Regions from separate parts of the Devosia sp. FJ2-5-3 genome, predicted to be linked through region 2. Evidence: riboswitches for the same ligand, from Rfam matches in the RefSeq annotation. Region 2 holds a riboswitch; each other region holds the start of a gene.
What was found. Region 2 has a riboswitch for cobalamin ahead of N0P34_RS16525 (CbtB-domain containing protein). Riboswitches for the same ligand answer to the same signal wherever they lie in the genome.
Positions count from the first base shown of each region.

Region 1 (4,544 bases), 950 kb from region 2:
TCCGACGATTGGAGGAGCCAACGGATCGTGGCAAGGGCGTGGGGCTTGGCCTCTCGATTACCAAGGGCTTTATCGAAGCTATGGGCGGAACCATCGTCGCTGCCAGCCCAATCCATGGGGACAAGGGCACGCGCATGCTGATTGCGCTCGACAAATCCGAAGCCGATGTCTGGAAAGCCAAGTGAACCAACCGCTCGCACGCATTCTGGTCATCGACGATGAGCCGCAGATCCATCGCTTCCTCGGACCGGCACTCGAGGCCGTCGGCTATCACCATCGACGCGCGGACACAGGTGCACAGGGATTGCGGGAGATCGCGCAATGGAGCCCCGACGTCGTGATCCTCGACCTCGGTCTACCGGATATGGATGGCAAGGATGTGCTGGCGAAGGCGCGGGCGTTCTACGAGGGGCCAATCCTGATTTTATCGGCGCGGGACAAGGAGGGCGAAAAGATCGAAGCGCTGGAGGCCGGCGCCAATGACTATGTCGAAAAGCCCTTCGGCATCGGCGAGCTTCTGGCTCGCATAAGGGTGGCGCTACGGCCCAAGGCCGTCCTGCAATCGGTCGAGACTAAGGTCGCCTTCGGCGAGATCGAGGTCGACCTCGATATGCGCTACGTTACTCGCGCCGGCGCGCCCGTCCATTTGCCACCCAAGGAATACGCGCTGCTGACACGCCTGCTCGCGGGGAACGGCAAAGTCCTTCCACACAAGGAATTGCTGGTCGCGATATGGGGCATCGCGCACGCCGAAGACACCCAATATCTTCGCGTGGCCATCGGCCAATTGCGCCAGAAGCTGGAGCATAATCCCAGCGCGCCGATTCACATCGTCACGGAACCCGGCATCGGTTATCGGCTCAAGCGCTAGAACACAGGCGCGATGTCCGCTTTTACTGCCAATATGCCGAACGCCGACACGCCAGACGGCGCACCCTGGAGCGTTAGACGGAAAGTCGTTACAGGCGGTCCTCGAAGGCCATGCGAACACCCATCGCCTCAGCGATCAGCCGCATGTCGTCTTCCGCAAGTTGGCGTTTTGTGCCGCGCATCGCGATACCCCAATTGGGGATGTGGTCGCGGGTCAGACGGAGTTGGTCCAGAAGCGGCCTGATCGGAGCGGGTTTGGCGGCTTCAAGATAATCGACATCGACGCGAAACGGATTGAAATCCATGGCCTGCGCGGCGCGATAGGGCGCATCCGACGTAACCTGGCCGATGGTGAGAAACGCCTGAACCACGGCACCATCGCTTATGCCCTCGCGGGGGCAGTAATAGACGATCCAGTCGCCCTTTTTGAGCGATTTTACAGCAATGTGCTTGCCATGACCGAGTTGGGCAAAGCCGCCATCGCGCCCGGCGCGGGCATGTTCGGCCGATGCAACGCCCAGCCAGAAGGTCATTTTTCTTTCCCCTCAAGCGCCTCGGCGCAGCGGTGAAGAAGTTCACCCAGCAGTTTTGCCTCGTCTTTCGTCAGCCCGGCCAGCATCTGCCGCTCCACCGTCTCAGACGCCACCGCGCCGGCCTCAGCGGCGGCTTTCCCCTTTTCCGTCAGCTCCGACATGATGATCCGGCCATGCTCGGGATGGGGAGTGCGCAGGATGAAACCATCCCGCTCAAGGGTAACGAGCATGCCCAGCATGGATTGGGGTGTCACGAAGGCCGCGCGCGCCAGCGAGGCATTCGATATCTGCGGATTGTGGCCTATGGCCAGCAGAACTGCATTTTGCGCCGCCGTCACGCCTGTGCCAGCCAGCTGGGCTTCGAGGCGCTGGCGCAGTCGATGCTGGGTGATTTTCAAACTGTAGCCGATCCAGGCCTCCCCACTCGATGGGGTCATCTTGCGCATTGACATATCAGGTGCCTGATATAGATGTAAGGAACCTGATAATAGGCCGGAGAACAGAATATGACAATGCCGATCGGACCTTCCTTCATTGCCTTGCAGGTGCGCGATCTCGCGGCATCCGCCGCGTTCTACAAGAACGTTTTCGGTTTTTCGGCACAGGAGCGAAATCCGCCCGGCGCGGTCGTCTTCACGACCAAGCCGATCGCGCTGGCGCTGCGCGAACCGCTGCGGCCCCTGGCCGAAAGCGGTCCGCTCGGAACAGGTATGGTACTGTGGATCGCCTGCGAGGATGCCGACGCCTTTCACGACCAAGTCGTCGAGCGCGGCGGCACGATCTTGAGCCCGGTCAATGACGGCCCGTTCGGCCGGTTTTTTGTGGCCAACGATCCCGATGGCTACGCGCTCACCTTCCACACTGCCTCGGCTCGAATCGCCTGATTTTCCGGGCACTCGAATTTCGCAAGAACCAAATCCGCACTGCGATCAGACCTTCATATTGACACGAAGGTGGCATCCTCTACTATATGTAGTGTTCAAGGTTCCTCCGAGGCTGCTCGGAGGCTAAGATGGGAATTCGGTGCGTTGAGGCCCTGTGTCTCAACAATGCCGAAGCTGCCCCCGCAACTGTAAGCGGTGAGTTCTTCTCCTTTTTTGTGCCACTGGGTCCGCGACCTGGGAAGGCCGGGATAGAATCGCGACCCGCAAGCCAGGAGACCTGCCTCGAACAGATACGTCCACCGGCGGGGTGCCCGGTCAGGCGAACGAGCAGCTGCGTTTTGCTGCGCGTTTTTCCTGCTTTGCCTCGCCATCAGATTTGTTTGCCGAGGAAAATTCGATGCCCATTACCGTTTACAGCAAGCCCGCCTGTGTCCAGTGCACTGCCACGACCCGCGCTCTCGACCGTAAGGGGATCGCTTACACGCTTGTGGACATTTCCCAGGATGCCGACGCCTATGCCCTGGTCGAAGGCCTGGGTTATCGCCAGGTGCCGGTCGTTGTCGCCGGTGAGCGGCACTGGGCCGGATTTCGCCCTGACATGATCGGCGCCTTGAGCTGATCGAGGCGGCCGGTGGGCATCCTCGTCTACTATTCAAGCACATCCGGCACTACCCATCGCTTCTTTCAAAAGCTGGGCCTTGCCGGCCTGCGCCTGCCGGTGGATGCGGCAAGTGAGCCGCCTCTGGTGAGCGAACCCTTCGTGTTGCTGTTGCCAAGCTATGGCGGCAATGGCGGCAAGGGAGCCGTGCCCAAGCCGGTCATCCGCTTCCTCAATGTGGAAGCCAATCGCAGCCTGATCCGCGGCGTCATCGCGGCGGGCAATACCAATTTCGGCGCAGATTTCTGCCGGGCCGGCACTGTCGTCGCGCAGAAATGCTCCGTGCCTCTCCTCTATCGTTTCGAACTGCTCGGAACCGATGAGGATGTCGCCACTGTCAAAGAAGGACTCGAACGGTTTTGGACGCCCTGACACTAGACCGCACCGAAGAACGCCCCGCCACCAAAGGGCACGACCAGACGCTGGATTTCCATGCGCTCAATGCCATGCTCAACCTCTATGACGATGAGGGGCACATCCAGTTCGACAAGGACAAGCAGGCGGCGCACCAGTATTTCCTGCAGCATGTGAACCAGAACACCGTGTTCTTCCACAATTTGCGAGAGAAGCTCGAATATCTCGTCGCCGAGGGCTATTACGAGCAGTCCGTGCTCGATCAGTACAGCTTCAACTTCAAGCGCGACCTGTTCGACCACGCCTATGACAAGAAGTTCCGCTTCCCGACATTCCTCGGCGCGTTCAAATACTACACCAGCTATACGCTCAAGACCTTCGACGGGAAGCGCTATCTCGAGCGTTATGAGGACCGCGTCTGCATGGTGGCGATGGCGCTGGCCCGCGGCGAGGAAAAACTCGCCCGCGATCTCGTGGACGAAATCATGGCCGGCCGTTTCCAGCCGGCGACACCGACCTTTCTCAATGCCGGCAAGCAGCAGCGCGGCGAGCTGGTGTCGTGCTTCCTGTTGCGCGTCGAAGACAATATGGAGTCGATCGGCCGCTCGATCAATTCGGCGCTGCAATTGTCCAAGCGGGGCGGCGGGGTGGCGCTGAGCCTCACCAACATCCGCGAGATGGGCGCCCCCATCAAGCAGATCGAAAACCAGTCGTCAGGCGTGCTGCCGGTCATGAAGCTGCTCGAAGACAGCTTCTCCTATGCCAATCAGCTTGGCGCGCGTCAGGGGGCCGGCGCGGTGTACCTCCACGCCCATCACCCCGATATCCTTCGCTTCCTCGACACCAAGCGCGAAAACGCCGACGAGAAGATCCGCATCAAGACGCTGTCTCTGGGCGTCGTCATCCCCGACATCACCTTCGAATTGGCCAGGGACAACGAGGATATGTACCTGTTCTCGCCCTATGACATCGAGAAGGTCTATGGCGTACCCATGACCGAGATTTCGGTGACGGAAAAATACCGGGAAATGGTCGAGGACGGCCGGATCAGGAAGAAGAAGATCAAGGCGCGCGAGTTCTTCCAGATCCTCGCCGAGATCCAGTTCGAGAGCGGCTATCCCTACATCATGTTCGAGGACAGTGTGAACAAGGCGAACCCGATCGCCGGCCGCATCAGCATGTCCAACCTCTGCTCGGAGATCCTGCAGGTCAGCGAAGCCAGCGAATTCGGCGACGACCTGAGCT
Region 1 covers NZ_CP104007.1:2,477,205-2,481,748, reverse strand. The annotation lists gene N0P34_RS12015 (sensor histidine kinase KdpD) at 1-185, shown strand, start outside; gene N0P34_RS12010 (response regulator) at 182-871, shown strand; gene N0P34_RS12005 (EVE domain-containing protein) at 960-1,403, opposite strand; gene N0P34_RS12000 (MarR family transcriptional regulator) at 1,400-1,849, opposite strand; gene N0P34_RS11995 (VOC family protein) at 1,910-2,287, shown strand; cobalamin riboswitch at 2,369-2,587, shown strand; gene nrdH (glutaredoxin-like protein NrdH) at 2,685-2,906, shown strand; gene nrdI (class Ib ribonucleoside-diphosphate reductase assembly flavoprotein NrdI) at 2,919-3,317, shown strand; gene nrdE (class 1b ribonucleoside-diphosphate reductase subunit alpha) at 3,314-4,544, shown strand, end outside.
Region 1: another riboswitch for cobalamin. It lies ahead of nrdH (glutaredoxin-like protein NrdH); the one in region 2 lies ahead of N0P34_RS16525 (CbtB-domain containing protein).

Region 2 (4,544 bases):
ACGACATTGGCGGCTCCCAGCGTGGTCGCATCGACCAAGCCGGTCCATTCCCTCGTCGCCTCCGTCATGGGGGACGCGGGCACCCCCACCCTGCTGGTCAAAGGCTCGGCTTCTCCCCACGACTATGCCCTGCGCCCCTCCGATGCCGCCGCGCTGGAGAGTGCCGATCTTGTGTTCTGGACCGGGCCTGGCTTCGAGATGTTCCTGTCTGACGCGCTCAAGACCCTTTCCACCGGGGCCGAGATCGTGACGCTCTCTGAAACCGAGGGCCTGTCGCTCTTGCCCATGCGTGAAGGCGGAGCCTTCGAAGCGCACGCCCATGATCACGAGGCCCACGATCACAGCGATGATCATCGCCACGAGGGGGCCCACGACCATGAAGATCATGAAGATCATGATCACGCCCACGAGCACGAGCACGCCCACGAGCACCATGCTCCAGAGGGCCAAGCCGATATGCATTTCTGGCTTGATCCGGAAAATGCGGTCCTCATGGTCTCCCGCATCGAGCAAGTCCTGGTCGCAGCCGACCCCGAAAACGCTGCTGCCTACGCCGCCAATGCCGAGACGACGCGCGCCGACCTCTCAGCCCTCGAGGCCGAGATCGCTGCAATCCTCGATCCGGTAGGTACCAAACCCTTCATCGTCTTCCACGACGCCTACCAATATTTCGAGGCGCGCTTCGGCCTGAGCCTGGCCGGCACGGTCACCGTCTCACCTGAGGCCATGCCCGGCGCCAGCCGCATCGACGAATTGCGCGCCAAGGTTTCCGAACTCGGCGCCACCTGCGTCTTTGCCGAGCCAAATTTCCAGCCGGCCATCGTCAACACCATCGTCGAGGGGACTGACGCACGGGTCGGCACGCTCGACCCCGAGGCGAGCGCCCTCAGCGAAGGTCCCGGCCTCTACGCCGAGCTCCTCCGCGGCCTCGCCACCAGCATAGCCGAGTGCCTCAACTAATCAGGCCGGGGAACGGGGTCGCTACTTCAGCGGCCCCTTGAAAATGAAGAAGGCGCCAAGCGCGATCAGCCCGAACCCGATCCCGTGGTTCCACGTCAGTTTTTCGCCGAGATAGAACACCGCAAAGAGCACGAAGACCGAGAGGGAAATCACCTCCTGGATGGTCTTGAGCTCTGCCCCCGAATAGACGCCATAGCCGATCCGGTTGGCCGGCACCGCCAGCCAATATTCGAAAAACGCAATGCCCCAGCTGATCAGCACCACCACCCACAGCGTCGCGCCGGGGAATTTGAGGTGCCCATACCAGGCAAAGGTCATGAACAGATTGGACGCAATCAGCAGCCCGATCGGGGCCAGCGTGGCAATATTGAAGCCCAAGGCTTCCTCCTCAAGACGAGACAGCCTGCTTTAGCTGCGAAGTTCAATCGGCGGAAGTGGGTGCTTTCTGCTCAGCGCGCCTTGGTTGGCTGCTCGAGCGAAAAGATATCGTCGCTGACGTCGTCGATCTTCTTGCGCACCAGTGCCTGCGCGTCGTGCAGGCCGCGATTGTAGTAATAAGCGCCCATCTTGTCGGCGAAGAACTGCATCAGCATCTCGGCGGGAATGGCGCCGATCGACTGGTCGAGCTCGACACGAAAATAGTCCTGGATTTCGGCGACGATGGCCTTGGTTTCGTCGCGGTCGAATTTGATCGGCTTCATCGCAAAATCCTTCTTTTCAGCCAGCCTTTCATACGCTGAGTCGGAGATTGCGGGCCGTCTTTGCTTGCGACACAATGGCCGCATCCAGGGGGAGATTGATCATTATGCCTGTCCGCATCGGACTTTTGGCGCTGAGCGCCGTTCTCATTGCCGTCCTGCCCTCTGCCGCCAAGGACAAGGTAGAATCCGCTCCGGCCGAGCAATTCCTCTGCGAAGGCCTTTTTGGTGCCGACACCACCGAGGCGCGTCTCCGCGCGCATTTTGGCGCCGACAATGTGGTCACCGGCACCATCTATGGCCCGGAAGGCATTGAGATGCTCGGCACGACCATTTATCCCGACGACCCCGCGCGCAAGATGGAAATCCTATGGGCCGATGAGGAAAACCTCGCTTTTCCCAACAACATCGACCTTTCGCCCAGCCACATCGCTCCGGGCGGGGTTCAGGTGGGCATGAGCATAGACGACGTGGAAGCTCTCAATGGCCAGTCGTTCAAGCTGGGCGGCTTCTGGTGGGATTATGGCGGCTATGCCTGGATCGAAGCCGGCAATCTCCTTGAGCGGGATCCCCTTTGCCATGTCAGCTATCGCTTCTCGCCCGCCGATGACTATCCCGAAACCATCGACACCACTTCGGTTGCAGGTGACACCACCCTTGATTCCGACCTGCCGCTGCTCGACGAGATCGGCACGCGCGTCACCAATGTCAGCGTCGGTTATCCCTGGCCCGATCACATAGCCCTGCCTGAATATTGACCCCGCGCCCTCCAAGGGCGTACAGGTGATCCCGTGACGGTTCCCCGCGTGCAAGGGCACAAGGGGATCAAAAGGGAACACGGTGCGGCGTACCCATAAGGGACCAATTCCGTGGCTGCCCCCGCAACTGTAAGCGGTGCGCCCCCTCATTTCGCCACTGGTGCCCGCGGGCACCGGGAAGGCGAGGGGGCTTTATCCACCGCCAGCCAGGAGACCTGCCGACACACGCCGATCAATCCTGCGCACGGAGGGTGCCTGCATGACCACGACCACTGTTTCCTCTTCCCCGTCTTCTCTCTCGCTGTCCCAGCGCCTCATGGCCGGGCTTCTCGCCCTGTTCCTGGGTATGACGCTCCTGGTTGGCACCGGCTTTGCCGGCGATTATCGCCTGCACAATGGTGCTCACGACACGCGTCACGCCATGGGCTTCCCCTGCCACTAAGGCGGGCGCTACCAAGCTTCAGAGAGAAAAAATGTTCCGCAATCTGTTTTTCGCTGCGCTTGTCGCAGCGCTTTGTGCTGGCCTCGTCACGTCCGCATTCCAGGCCTGGCGCGTCACCCCGCTGATCTTTGCCGCCGAGGCGTTCGAGGGCGGCGAAGTAGATCATCATCACGAGGAAGAGGCCGGCGACGCGACCGCAGCAGCTGTTCCGGCCCATTCACACGACGAAGATGAGTGGATGCCCCAGGACGGCTTCGAGCGCACCGCCTATACTGTCCTCGCCAATTTCCTCATGGCCGCCGGCTATGCGCTGATCATCGGCGCGGTTTCGGTCGTCTTCAACCTGCCCATCACATTCGCCAATGGCGTCCTCTGGGGGCTGGGTGGCTTTGCCGCCTTTACCCTCGCGCCCGCTCTCGGCCTGCCGCCCGGCATGCCGGGCATGCCCGTTGCCGACACGCTTGCCCGTCAGCTCTGGTGGGCCGGCGCGGCCATCTCGACCGGCGCGGCGCTGGTGCTTGCGGCAAAAATCCGCGCGCCCTGGGCGCTGGCCGTCGCAGTCGCGCTGATCATCCTGCCCCATCTCATTCAGGCGCCGGTCGCGCCCGATGAGCCCACGAGCGTTCCCCCGCGCATGACGGCCGAATTCGTCTCCGCCGTCATCTTCAACGGCGCCCTGTTCTGGGTGGCCCTCGGCCTCGCCTTCGGCCGCATCAATGATTATCTCGCCGCTCGCGTCGGCGTTCGCACTGGAGCCCTCGCATGACCACCAAGATCCCCACCACTGTCATTACCGGCTTTCTCGGTGCCGGCAAGACCACGCTTGTGCGCCACATGCTGGCCCATGCCCCCAAGGGCAAGCGCATCGCGCTGATCATCAATGAGTTCGGCGATCTCGGTGTCGACAAGGATATCCTCGCCGGTTGCGGCGACGAGACCTGCCGCGAAGAGGATATGGTCGAGCTTTCCAACGGCTGCATCTGCTGCACCGTGGCCGATGAGTTCATTCCCACCATGCAGGCCCTCCTGGCCCGCCCCGACAAGTTCGATCACATCATCATCGAAACCTCGGGCCTCGCTCTGCCGCAGCCGCTGATCCGCGCCTTCAACTGGCCCGAGATCAAGGCCCAGGTCACCATTGATGGCGTCGTCACCGTCGCCGACGCGGCCGCGCTTGCCGAGGGCCGTTTCGCCTCCGACGAAGCCGCCGTCGATGCCCAGCGCCGCCAGGACGAAATGCTCGATCACGAAACCCCGCTGGGCGAACTCTTCGAAGATCAGCTCTCGGCCGCCGACATGATCATCATCAACAAGACTGATCTTGTTGATCCCGCAATGCTCGAAAAGGTGGAAGCCAATATCCGCGCCGAGCTGCGCCCCGGCGTCGGTATCGTCCGCGCCGCCAATGGCCATGTCGACATCACCGCGCTGCTCGGCATGGGCATGGGCTCGGAAGACGACATCGCCAACCGCCCCAGCCATCACGAGCTTGAGCACGGCGGGGAGACCCACGAGCACGACGATTTCGACAGCTTCTCGATCCACCTGCCCGCCATCGAGGGCAAGGACCAGCTGCTCGCCATCATCGCCGACACGATCAAGGCCCACGATGTGCTGCGCCTCAAAGGCTTTGCCGCTGTTCCCGGCGCCGCCGCGCGTCTGGCCATCCAGGCCGTCGGCCCCCGC
Region 2 covers NZ_CP104007.1:3,430,551-3,435,094, reverse strand. The annotation lists gene N0P34_RS16545 (zinc ABC transporter substrate-binding protein) at 1-960, shown strand, start outside; gene N0P34_RS16540 (DMT family protein) at 982-1,338, opposite strand; gene N0P34_RS16535 (DUF2164 domain-containing protein) at 1,410-1,661, opposite strand; gene N0P34_RS16530 (hypothetical protein) at 1,766-2,416, shown strand; cobalamin riboswitch at 2,437-2,654, shown strand; gene N0P34_RS16525 (CbtB-domain containing protein) at 2,676-2,858, shown strand; gene N0P34_RS16520 (CbtA family protein) at 2,890-3,624, shown strand; gene cobW (cobalamin biosynthesis protein CobW) at 3,621-4,544, shown strand, end outside.

Region 3 (4,544 bases), 960 kb from region 2:
CAGGAAGACTGGAAAGACCTCAAGGCCAAGGTGATGATGACCGGCCTTTACAACCAGAACCTGCAGGCGGTGCCGCCGACCGGGTCGATCTCCTATATTAACCACTCGACGTCCTCGATCCACCCGATCGTCTCCAAGATCGAGATCCGCAAGGAAGGCAAGATCGGCCGCGTCTATTACCCCGCTGCCTTCATGACCAATGACAATCTGGAATACTACCAGGACGCCTATGAGATCGGCCCGGAAAAGATCATCGACACCTATGCGGCGGCCACCCAGCATGTCGATCAGGGACTGTCGCTGACCCTCTTCTTCCGCGATACCGCGACGACCCGCGATATCAACAAGGCGCAGATCTACGCCTGGAAGAAGGGCATCAAGACCATTTATTACATCCGCCTGCGCCAGCTCGCCCTTGAGGGCACTGAAGTGCAGGGCTGTGTTTCCTGCGCGCTCTGAACAGAGGTTTCGCAATGAATATCCACGTAAAGCCTCTCAGCCGCGTTCGCGCCATCAACTGGAACCGCGTGCAGGACGACAAGGACCTTGAGGTCTGGAACCGGCTGACCAGCAATTTCTGGTTGCCCGAGAAAGTGCCTCTCTCCAACGACATTCCAAGTTGGGGAACGCTCACACCTGAAGAACAGAAGCTGACGATCCGCGTCTTCACCGGCCTCACTTTGCTCGACACCATCCAGAATGGGGTAGGCGCGATCCGACTGATGGCCGACGTCCAGACGCCGCATGAAGAAGCGGTGCTGTCTAACATCTCCTTTATGGAAGCTGTCCACGCACGCTCCTACTCGTCGATCTTCTCGACGCTGTGCCTGACGCCCGATGTCGACGATGCCTATCGCTGGTCGGAGGAAAATGAGTTCCTGCAGCGCAAAGCGCAGCTGATTATGGAGCAGTATGACGGCGCCGATCCGCTGAAGAAGAAGGTGGCCTCGGTGTTTCTCGAGAGCTTCCTGTTCTATTCCGGCTTCTACCTGCCGATGTACTGGTCGAGCCGCGCCAAGCTGACCAACACTGCCGACCTCATTCGCCTCATCATCAAGGACGAGGCCGTGCATGGCTATTATATCGGCTACAAATTCCAGCGTCAGCTGGAGCTTGTCTCGGAAGAGCGTCGCCAGGAGATCAAGGATTTTGCTTTCGATTTCCTGCTCGAACTCTACGACAACGAGGCCCGCTATACCGAGGACCTCTATGATGGCGTCGGGCTCTCCGAGGACGTGAAGCAGTTCCTTCATTACAACGCCAACAAGGCGCTGATGAATCTCGGCTACGAAGCCCTGTTCCCGCCGGAAGCCTGCAAGGTGAACGCGGCCATTCTCTCGGCGCTGTCGCCCAATGCCGACGAAAACCACGACTTCTTCTCCGGCTCTGGTTCCAGCTATGTCATCGGCAAGGCGATCGCCACCGAGGATGAAGACTGGGATTTCTGATGCCGCTCCGCATGATGGCGCTGCTCTCGCTGCTTGCGCCATCATGCTCAACATGCCATCTAACTCATGCTTCGGTTCCGCCAGATTGAGCGCGGATTAAAAGGGAACACGGTGAGGATTACCCATCAGGGGCCGATCCCGTGGCTGCCCTCGCAACTGTAAGCGGCGAGCGATCGCACATGCCACTGCCTCAGGGTGGGAAGGCTGCTATCGCGTTTGAGCCGTCAGCCAGGAGACCTGCCAAAGCGAGATACCATGAAGTCGGACGAGGTGTTCCGGTAGGGGCCAGACATGACCATGCGAACGTTTCGCAGACATCGATATGTCTTTGCGTCCCCACTTGGGGAATGCCAGCTTCGTGTCACCTGATGCCATTCTATACGTCATTTCCGCTCAGAGCCTGAGCAAACGAAAACTCGCTCAACTTCGTGCCGATACCGCATCAGCAACGACCTGCGCGTCGGCACTCATCCGTATCGACGGCGAAGGTCAGAGCCTGCCAGAGGCCATGCTGGAGCTTTGTGAGGCCGGACACCTCAAGATCCTCGTGCAACCGCTTGGCTTGCCATGGTCCGAGGCGCTTTCGGTCTGGCTCTCCGGCGCACTGTCGCATTGGCAAAAGCATGACGCTCCCGAAGGGGCGACCGTGTCGATCGGAGACGACGTCGCTGCATCTGCAGCTGGCGTGAGCGCTCTGGTCGGCATCGTCGAAGCGAGTGCCAAAAATGCTCGACCGGCGTCACAGGCCAAGCCGGCATTGGGTAAGCCTGGCTGGCAAAATCCTCCCGATTTCACACATCACTTGCTGGTGTGCACGGGGGCTCGATGTCATTTCCGCGACGCCGCTTCGCTGCTCTTGCAGTTGAAAGGCGAAATCGCGCGGCAGGGCATCTCTGACAGATGCCTCACTGCTCGCACGGGCTGTCTCTATCCGTGTAATCAGGGCCCGATGGTCGCCGTCTATCCCCGCGGAGAGTGGTACCGCCTCCATGATGCCGAGAGTGTCGCGCGTTTTGTCGGCGATGTGCTGGTGGACGGGGAAACCGTCCCCGACCTGCTGATCCATACTGCCAACTCGGTCCGCGAGACGCAGGAGCTCTCTGACGAGAATTGACATTGCGGGCTTAACAAGAGGGTCAAAGCAACTCGACCGCCGGCACGGGCTCGATCTCTGATCGCGGATGGATCGACTGGGATATGACGGTATCTGGTTCATGCCGCCAACGGCTTAAAGAGGGGAAGCCGCGCGGGAACGCGTTGCGGTGGCGGGCCGTGCTTCAGCGTTGGGACAGGTTAATCACTACTGTAACCTGGCTCCCCGCCGTCACGACGCTGCCGGGAGGTGGGGAAATGGAAATCACCTGCTCGTTGAAAAATCCCGGCCGTTCCTGGTCGAATATCATCGTTACCCGCAATCCCAGGCTCTCGGCACTGAAGATGACGGCACCCATATCGTCGCCCTGTTCGACCTCTTCCTTGGTGCTCCAGGCCGGCACGGTCACGAATTCCGCATCTGGCGCAAGCGGCGGCACCTCGAGCGTTGCGCTGGCGATCATCCCCCTTGGATCGATAGTTCTGGCCGTCATGTGGAAGGATGCACCGGCATCGCGCTCGACCCAGGCGAAATACTGATTGGAGCCGCCCCAGGAGAGCTGGAAGATCGTTGGCGCTCCCGCTAGCCCCGGTTCCGGCAGCGCGGCAGTGTCCAATACGGGGATGTCGGGCAAGCCCTGAACCAGTCGCAAGCGTCTCACGGTCGCGTCACTATCGCGTATCTCGAGCACCGTCTTGAAGGGTCCCAGCGGCGTGTTCCGCCTGGGCGCCTCCGTCCGCCAACTGACAAGTGACGCAGTGGCCACCGAAAACGCCTGGTTGCCGACAAGATCGCTTGGTGCGGCCAGCGGCGGCGGGGGCACCAGCACAGACACCATGGGCGAGGAGGACGAGCGAGCCTCCACAATGCCACGCTGGTCATCCCGCTGAGACCAGACCTGCGCCCGGTAGTAATAGGGGCTCCAGTCGGGCGCGATCGCGCCGTCAACGAACTCGGCTATCCCATCCACCGCATTCGTCGCCTGCAGAACTGGACCCATGCTGTCGATATCGGCTGCCGCCGAAACACTGCGGACGCGAAAGAGCTCGACGCGCCCGGCGCCACCCGTGGCCAACTCAACCCTAATCCTGGCCTGTTGCACGGCCCCTTCCATCAGCGACACCGACAGGGACGGCGGCTCAGGAATATCCAGACGCGGCACCGCGACGGCGGCGAATTGATCGCTCTGTGCCGGCCAGTGCGACGCCATATGATTTTCAGTTTCCGCGGTGATAGCGAAAAAGTGCATGACCCTCGACCCCCGCGGCAGGTGAACGGTCATGCGCGGCTCGGCCAGCGGCGTGGTCGTAATGCGCCGGAAGCTGGTCCGATGGTTCTGGATCTCCCGGCCGCGCAACAGGCGCAAACGCTCGGTCAGGGGCTGGGCAATATCCGGTCCGGACAGGTTCAGCGCGCTCAGCAGCGCCGTCTCCGTGGCCTCATAGACATGATATCCGGCGACGTCCTCGACCGCATGCCAATTGAGATCGAAATGGCTGATCCCCATGCTGTCCGGCAGGCTGGCCCAAAGCGGCGCCTCGACAGGGTCGATGGCCGGGGTCCCGGGTGTGCGGCTGTTGTAGAGTTCGAGCTGGCGCGGTGGGCCCGGCGGGCTGATCATCCAGTCGGCGAAACGCATGTGATGAATCTGCTTCTGGCCAAATGCCCAGGCCTGCAGGACGCGCTTGCTCTGCCCCGGTCCGAACGTCTCGACCACTGGCACGGTCCAGCTGTAGAACCGCGTTCCGGGATCGCCCGGCCGCTTGTCCTGGCCGTCGCCCCAGCTCACAGGCTTCAGCGCGTGCGACAGGGCGGCGATATCATCGCCGGCCGGCTCGGGCGTTGACGCGCCGTTGAAGTCAAGCCGGCGGCTGGCCAGTATGGTGTCCGGGTCGTCGGCCCAGCTCACGTTGACCTGCATGAAGGCCGGACTGCGATCCGACCAATCCCAGCTGAAAACCACCTGGATGGCGCCGTCATCACTTTGAGTGAACGACACCAGT
Region 3 covers NZ_CP104007.1:2,472,191-2,476,734, reverse strand. The annotation lists gene nrdE (class 1b ribonucleoside-diphosphate reductase subunit alpha) at 1-459, shown strand, start outside; gene nrdF (class 1b ribonucleoside-diphosphate reductase subunit beta) at 474-1,448, shown strand; cobalamin riboswitch at 1,504-1,708, shown strand; gene N0P34_RS11970 ((2Fe-2S) ferredoxin domain-containing protein) at 1,807-2,562, shown strand; gene N0P34_RS11965 (PASTA domain-containing protein) at 2,726-4,544, opposite strand, start outside.
Region 3: another riboswitch for cobalamin. It lies ahead of N0P34_RS11970 ((2Fe-2S) ferredoxin domain-containing protein); the one in region 2 lies ahead of N0P34_RS16525 (CbtB-domain containing protein).

Region 4 (4,544 bases), 320 kb from region 2:
TGAAGCATTGTCCGATCAGGTCAGCGTGCATGGGCAATCAGTGAATGCCGCCCGCGATCTGCGCGCCAGGATTACACGGGCGTCGCTGGAACTCGAGCAGTGGGATCTGGCGGGGCTGGCCCAAACCCTTGGCTCTGAAGTCACCGATGCCCTGGTTCGAGAGCGCAATGAATTGCTGTCCCGCGCCGCGCTGGTCCCGTTGGCCGGCGCGCAGTCTTTCGCGCTGGAGCAGGAGTTGAGCAATCTCAAGAGCCATAGTGAGGATGCCGTACGCTACGAGATTTCGCTGTTGCGGGTCCAGCTCCTGGCGCTCGAGGCGCAAATTGCGGCATTGCGCGATCAGATGTTGAAAAATCTGGACGAAGAGGCGCTCCCACAGGACGTCCAGACGCGCCTCCAGCAAATGCAGCGCTATAGCGATCTGTCGCATCGGCAATATGATCAATTGCTCGCCCGCCTCGAGGAATTGCGTCTCCAGGTCGACCTTCAGCAGGCCGATAGCCGTGTCGTCGCGGCGGCAACCCTGCCGCTCCATTCGTCCTCACGTGGCCTCCCGTTCATTATGTCCCTTGCCGCCCTTCTCGGTACCGGCCTCGGCGTGGGCGCGGCGATGTTCCGTGAAAACTATGTTGGCGGCGTCGTATCCCAGGAGCAGTTGGCGTTTTTGACTGGGAAAGAGGTGGAAACGTCCATTCCGGCGATAAGTCGATCCCGTTCCCGCAACGAGCTGGCCACATCGAGCTTGGCCGATGCGGTCATCAACACGCCTCTTTCCAGCTTTGCCGAAAGCATGCGGCGGCTCAGGCTGGGTGTCGATTTGCGTCTTCCGGCCCGAAATCCTGGGCGCGGTGGGGGCAGGGGAAGGGTCATCCTCGTCAGCTCTGCCGTGGCCGGGGAGGGCAAGACAACCACCGCCCTCGGTCTCGCGCGCACCTATGGCCTGTCCGGCCAGCGAGTGTTGCTGATCGATGGCGATCTGCGCCGCCCATCCCTGTTCATCCATTTGAATGCTGCCCCTGTGGCCGGGCTCGTCGATTATCTGACAGGCAAGCTGGCGCCCGAACGTTTTCCATCGGCAATCAAGACCGATCCGCTCAGCTCCGTGTCGGCGGTCGTCAATACCCAACCCAGTTCGGGGCCGACCGAACATCTTATCGTTGCTGAGGGTTTCCGCAGCTTGGTCTCGGCGGCGCGGGACACATTCGATGTCATCATCATCGACACACCGCCACTGACCGAGGTGGTGGACGGGGCCTATTTGATGCAGTGCGCAGACGCGGCCATCCTGCTCACGCGCTATGCCTCGACGCGCCAGCGCGACGTGCTGCGCGCACTCAGCGTGCTTGAAAATGCCCGGCCAGACATGCCGCCCGTTCTTCTCGCCATGACGCAGCATCCCGAAAGATCGGTCGTCATCAACGATCGCTACGTTTCACATTACGTCATTGTGCAATGATCCGACGGCGAGCTTTGCGCTACGCCATTGATCGGTCAGCGGCGTGCCTTTGTGCTTGACGGAGTGCACGCTGATCAATAGTTCCTCAACTGTCGTAGGTTCCCCCGCGGTGAATAGCCAACGGGGATTAAAAGGGAACACGGTGCGACGTATCCATCAGGACGCAATACCGTGGCTGCCCCCGCAACTGTAGACGGCGAGTTCTTCCGAATAAGCCACTGACCCTTGGGTCGGGAAGGTCGGAAGCGCGTTGACCCGTGAGCCAGGAGACCTGCCATCGACGCTCCTTTCAACCCGGCCGGGGTGTGCCGCGGGGAATGATGATGGCGCTTGAAGTCTATTTGAAAAAGCTCGACCTGATTCTGCCCGCATTGCGTCCCGCATATGCGGAGCAAGACGATGAGCCACGCCGCCTTTAACGCGCGACTGGAGCAATTTGGCCAGTTTCGCCGGCCTGTCCGCCCGGCAGCCTTGCACGTCGAAGGCCTCTGCTGGGGCCCCAAGGGGCATGGCGGTCTTGTCACCGACATCTCTTTCGAGCTCGCCCCCGGACGGATGCTGGCGATTGTCGGGCCCAATGGGGCCGGAAAATCCTCGCTCCTGCGCTGCCTCTACCGCTATCACCGCCCCACCTCCGGTTTGGTGCGGCTCGATGGTGAGGATATCTGGTCCATTCCGCCCCGCGATTATGCACGGCGCATAGCAACCGTGCTGCAGGAGCCGGCGGTCGATTTCGGTCTCTCCGTCGCCGAGATCGTCGAACTCGGTCTCACCCCTCATCTCGGGCGCTTTGCCAGGCCCGATTTCAGTCGGGTTGTCGACGCGCTGGCGCTGATGGGCCTCTCCGATTTTGCCTCCCGCGATTTCGCGACGCTTTCGGGCGGCGAAAAACAGCGGGTGATGATTGCCCGCGCCCTGTTGCAGGACCCGGATCTGCTCATCCTCGACGAACCGACCAATCACCTCGACATCCGCCATCAGCTCGAAGTGCTCGAGCTCTTGTCGCGGCTTGGTATCACCGTCGTCGTCTCCCTCCACGATCTCGCACTGGCCTCGTCCCATGCCGACACCGTTCTGGTGCTCGATCACGGTCGCCAGGTGCAATTGGGCGCGCCGACCGAGGCGCTGACCCCTCAATCGGTCAACCAGACCTTCGCGGTGGGTGTGGCTATCGACACCCATCCGGTGACCGGCCGCCCCCGATTTTCCTTCCACCTCGACGATGACAACGAGAACACATGATGAAACGCGCCTCCACCCTCATTGCACCGCTTCTGCTCGCCGCCACTGCGGCATCGGTCGCGGCCCATCCCGTCACCGTGACCAGCTGCGATCGCGAGGTCACCTTCGATGCCCCGCCATCGCGGGCCATTTCCAACGACGTCAATCTCACCGAGATGATGCTGGCCCTGGGGCTGTCCGATCGCATGGTCGGCTATACCGGCGTGTCCGAATGGAAGACGCTGGACGAGACCCTGCGTGCCAATGTCGATCAATTGCCGGAACTCTCCCCCGACTATCCGACGCGTGAAGTGCTGCTCGGCGCCGACGCCGACTTCTACTTCGCCGGCTGGAATTACGGGATGCGCGTTGGCGGCGAAGTCACGCCCCAATCGCTCGCCTCGTTCGGCATCGCCGTCTACGAGCTTACCGAGAGCTGCATCCACGTCATGAAGCGGCCCAAATCCTCTATCGAGGACATGTATGCCGATCTGCTCAATCTCGGCCTGATCTTTGGCGTCGAGGACAAGGCCGAAGCTTTGGTCGAGGGCTATCGCCAGGAATTGGCCGATTTCAGCGCCAATCTGTCCCATGGCGAGGCGCCTGGCGTCTTTATCTACGACTCCGGCGAGAACAAGCCCTTTACGGCTGGCCGCTACGCCATGCCCACCGCCCTGGTCGAGGCAGCCGGGGGCGTCAACATCATGGACGACGTGGAATCGAGCTGGGTCGAAATCGGCTGGGAAGCCGTCATTGAGCGCAATCCGGAGATCGTGGTCATCGTCAATTATGGCGAAGTGTCAGCGGATCAGAAGATCGCCTTCATGAAGGACAATCCCGCCTTCAAGGATATTCCGGCCGTCCGCAACGATCGTTTCGTTGTCCTTGAATATGTCGAGGCCACGCCGGGACCGCGCAATATCGCGGCCATAAAGCGGCTTGCCGCCGAATTCAACGCCAACTGAGAGAAGGGCCGGTCCCAGGCGGCCGGCCCGCTTCGTCATGTCCCATCACCATCTCGTCGCCGGCCCCCGGCATGCCATATTGCACCAGCTTCCGCTCATCCTGGCGGCGCTGGCTTTCCTGCTGGTCGCAACCATGGTGGCCGCGGTCAGCCTCGGCTCGGTGGCCATTCCGCCCGAGACGGTGTGGGGCGTTATTGCCAACCATCTCTTCCCGGGCAGCGTCGAGGTTACCTGGTCGGGTGGCCGGGACAATATTGTCTGGGAAGTGCGCCTGCCGCGCGTGATCCTCGGCGCGACCATCGGTGCCAGCCTGGCTCTCGTCGGTGCGGCGCTGCAGGCCATCACCCGCAATCAACTGGCCGATCCGCACCTTCTGGGCATTTCCTCCGGAGCAGCGCTGGGTGCCGTTATCGTCCTGCTGCACACCGGCATGTTCCTGGGCCTGGCCACCGTGCCGCTCTTCGCCTTCGGCGGGGCGCTCCTCACCACGGCCCTCGTGGTCTTCGTTGCCAATTTTTCCGACGCCACCGATGCCAGCCGCCTGGTGTTGACCGGCGTTGCCATTTCTTTCGTCGTCACCTCGCTCGGAAGCCTGGGCATATTCTTGGGGGATCCGCGGGCGGCCCACACCGTCATCTTCTGGATGCTGGGTGGATTGGGCCTCTCCCAATGGGCCCAGCTGCCATACCCGCTTTTAGCATTGCTGTGCTGCGGATGTTACCTTCTGGCTAACGCCAGGCACCTCAATGCTATGACTTTGGGCGATGAGTCGGCGACCACGCTCGGCATTCCGGTCCGCCGTTTTCGCATGGTCGTCTTCGTCGTCTGCGCCCTTCTTACCGGCGCCGCCGTTGCTTTCGCTGGCGTCATCTCCTTCGTTGGCCTCATGATTCCGCACATCG
Region 4 covers NZ_CP104007.1:3,106,331-3,110,874, reverse strand. The annotation lists gene N0P34_RS14985 (polysaccharide biosynthesis tyrosine autokinase) at 1-1,456, shown strand, start outside; cobalamin riboswitch at 1,536-1,750, shown strand; gene N0P34_RS14980 (ABC transporter ATP-binding protein) at 1,856-2,698, shown strand; gene N0P34_RS14975 (ABC transporter substrate-binding protein) at 2,698-3,642, shown strand; gene N0P34_RS14970 (iron ABC transporter permease) at 3,680-4,544, shown strand, end outside.
Region 4: another riboswitch for cobalamin. It lies ahead of N0P34_RS14980 (ABC transporter ATP-binding protein); the one in region 2 lies ahead of N0P34_RS16525 (CbtB-domain containing protein).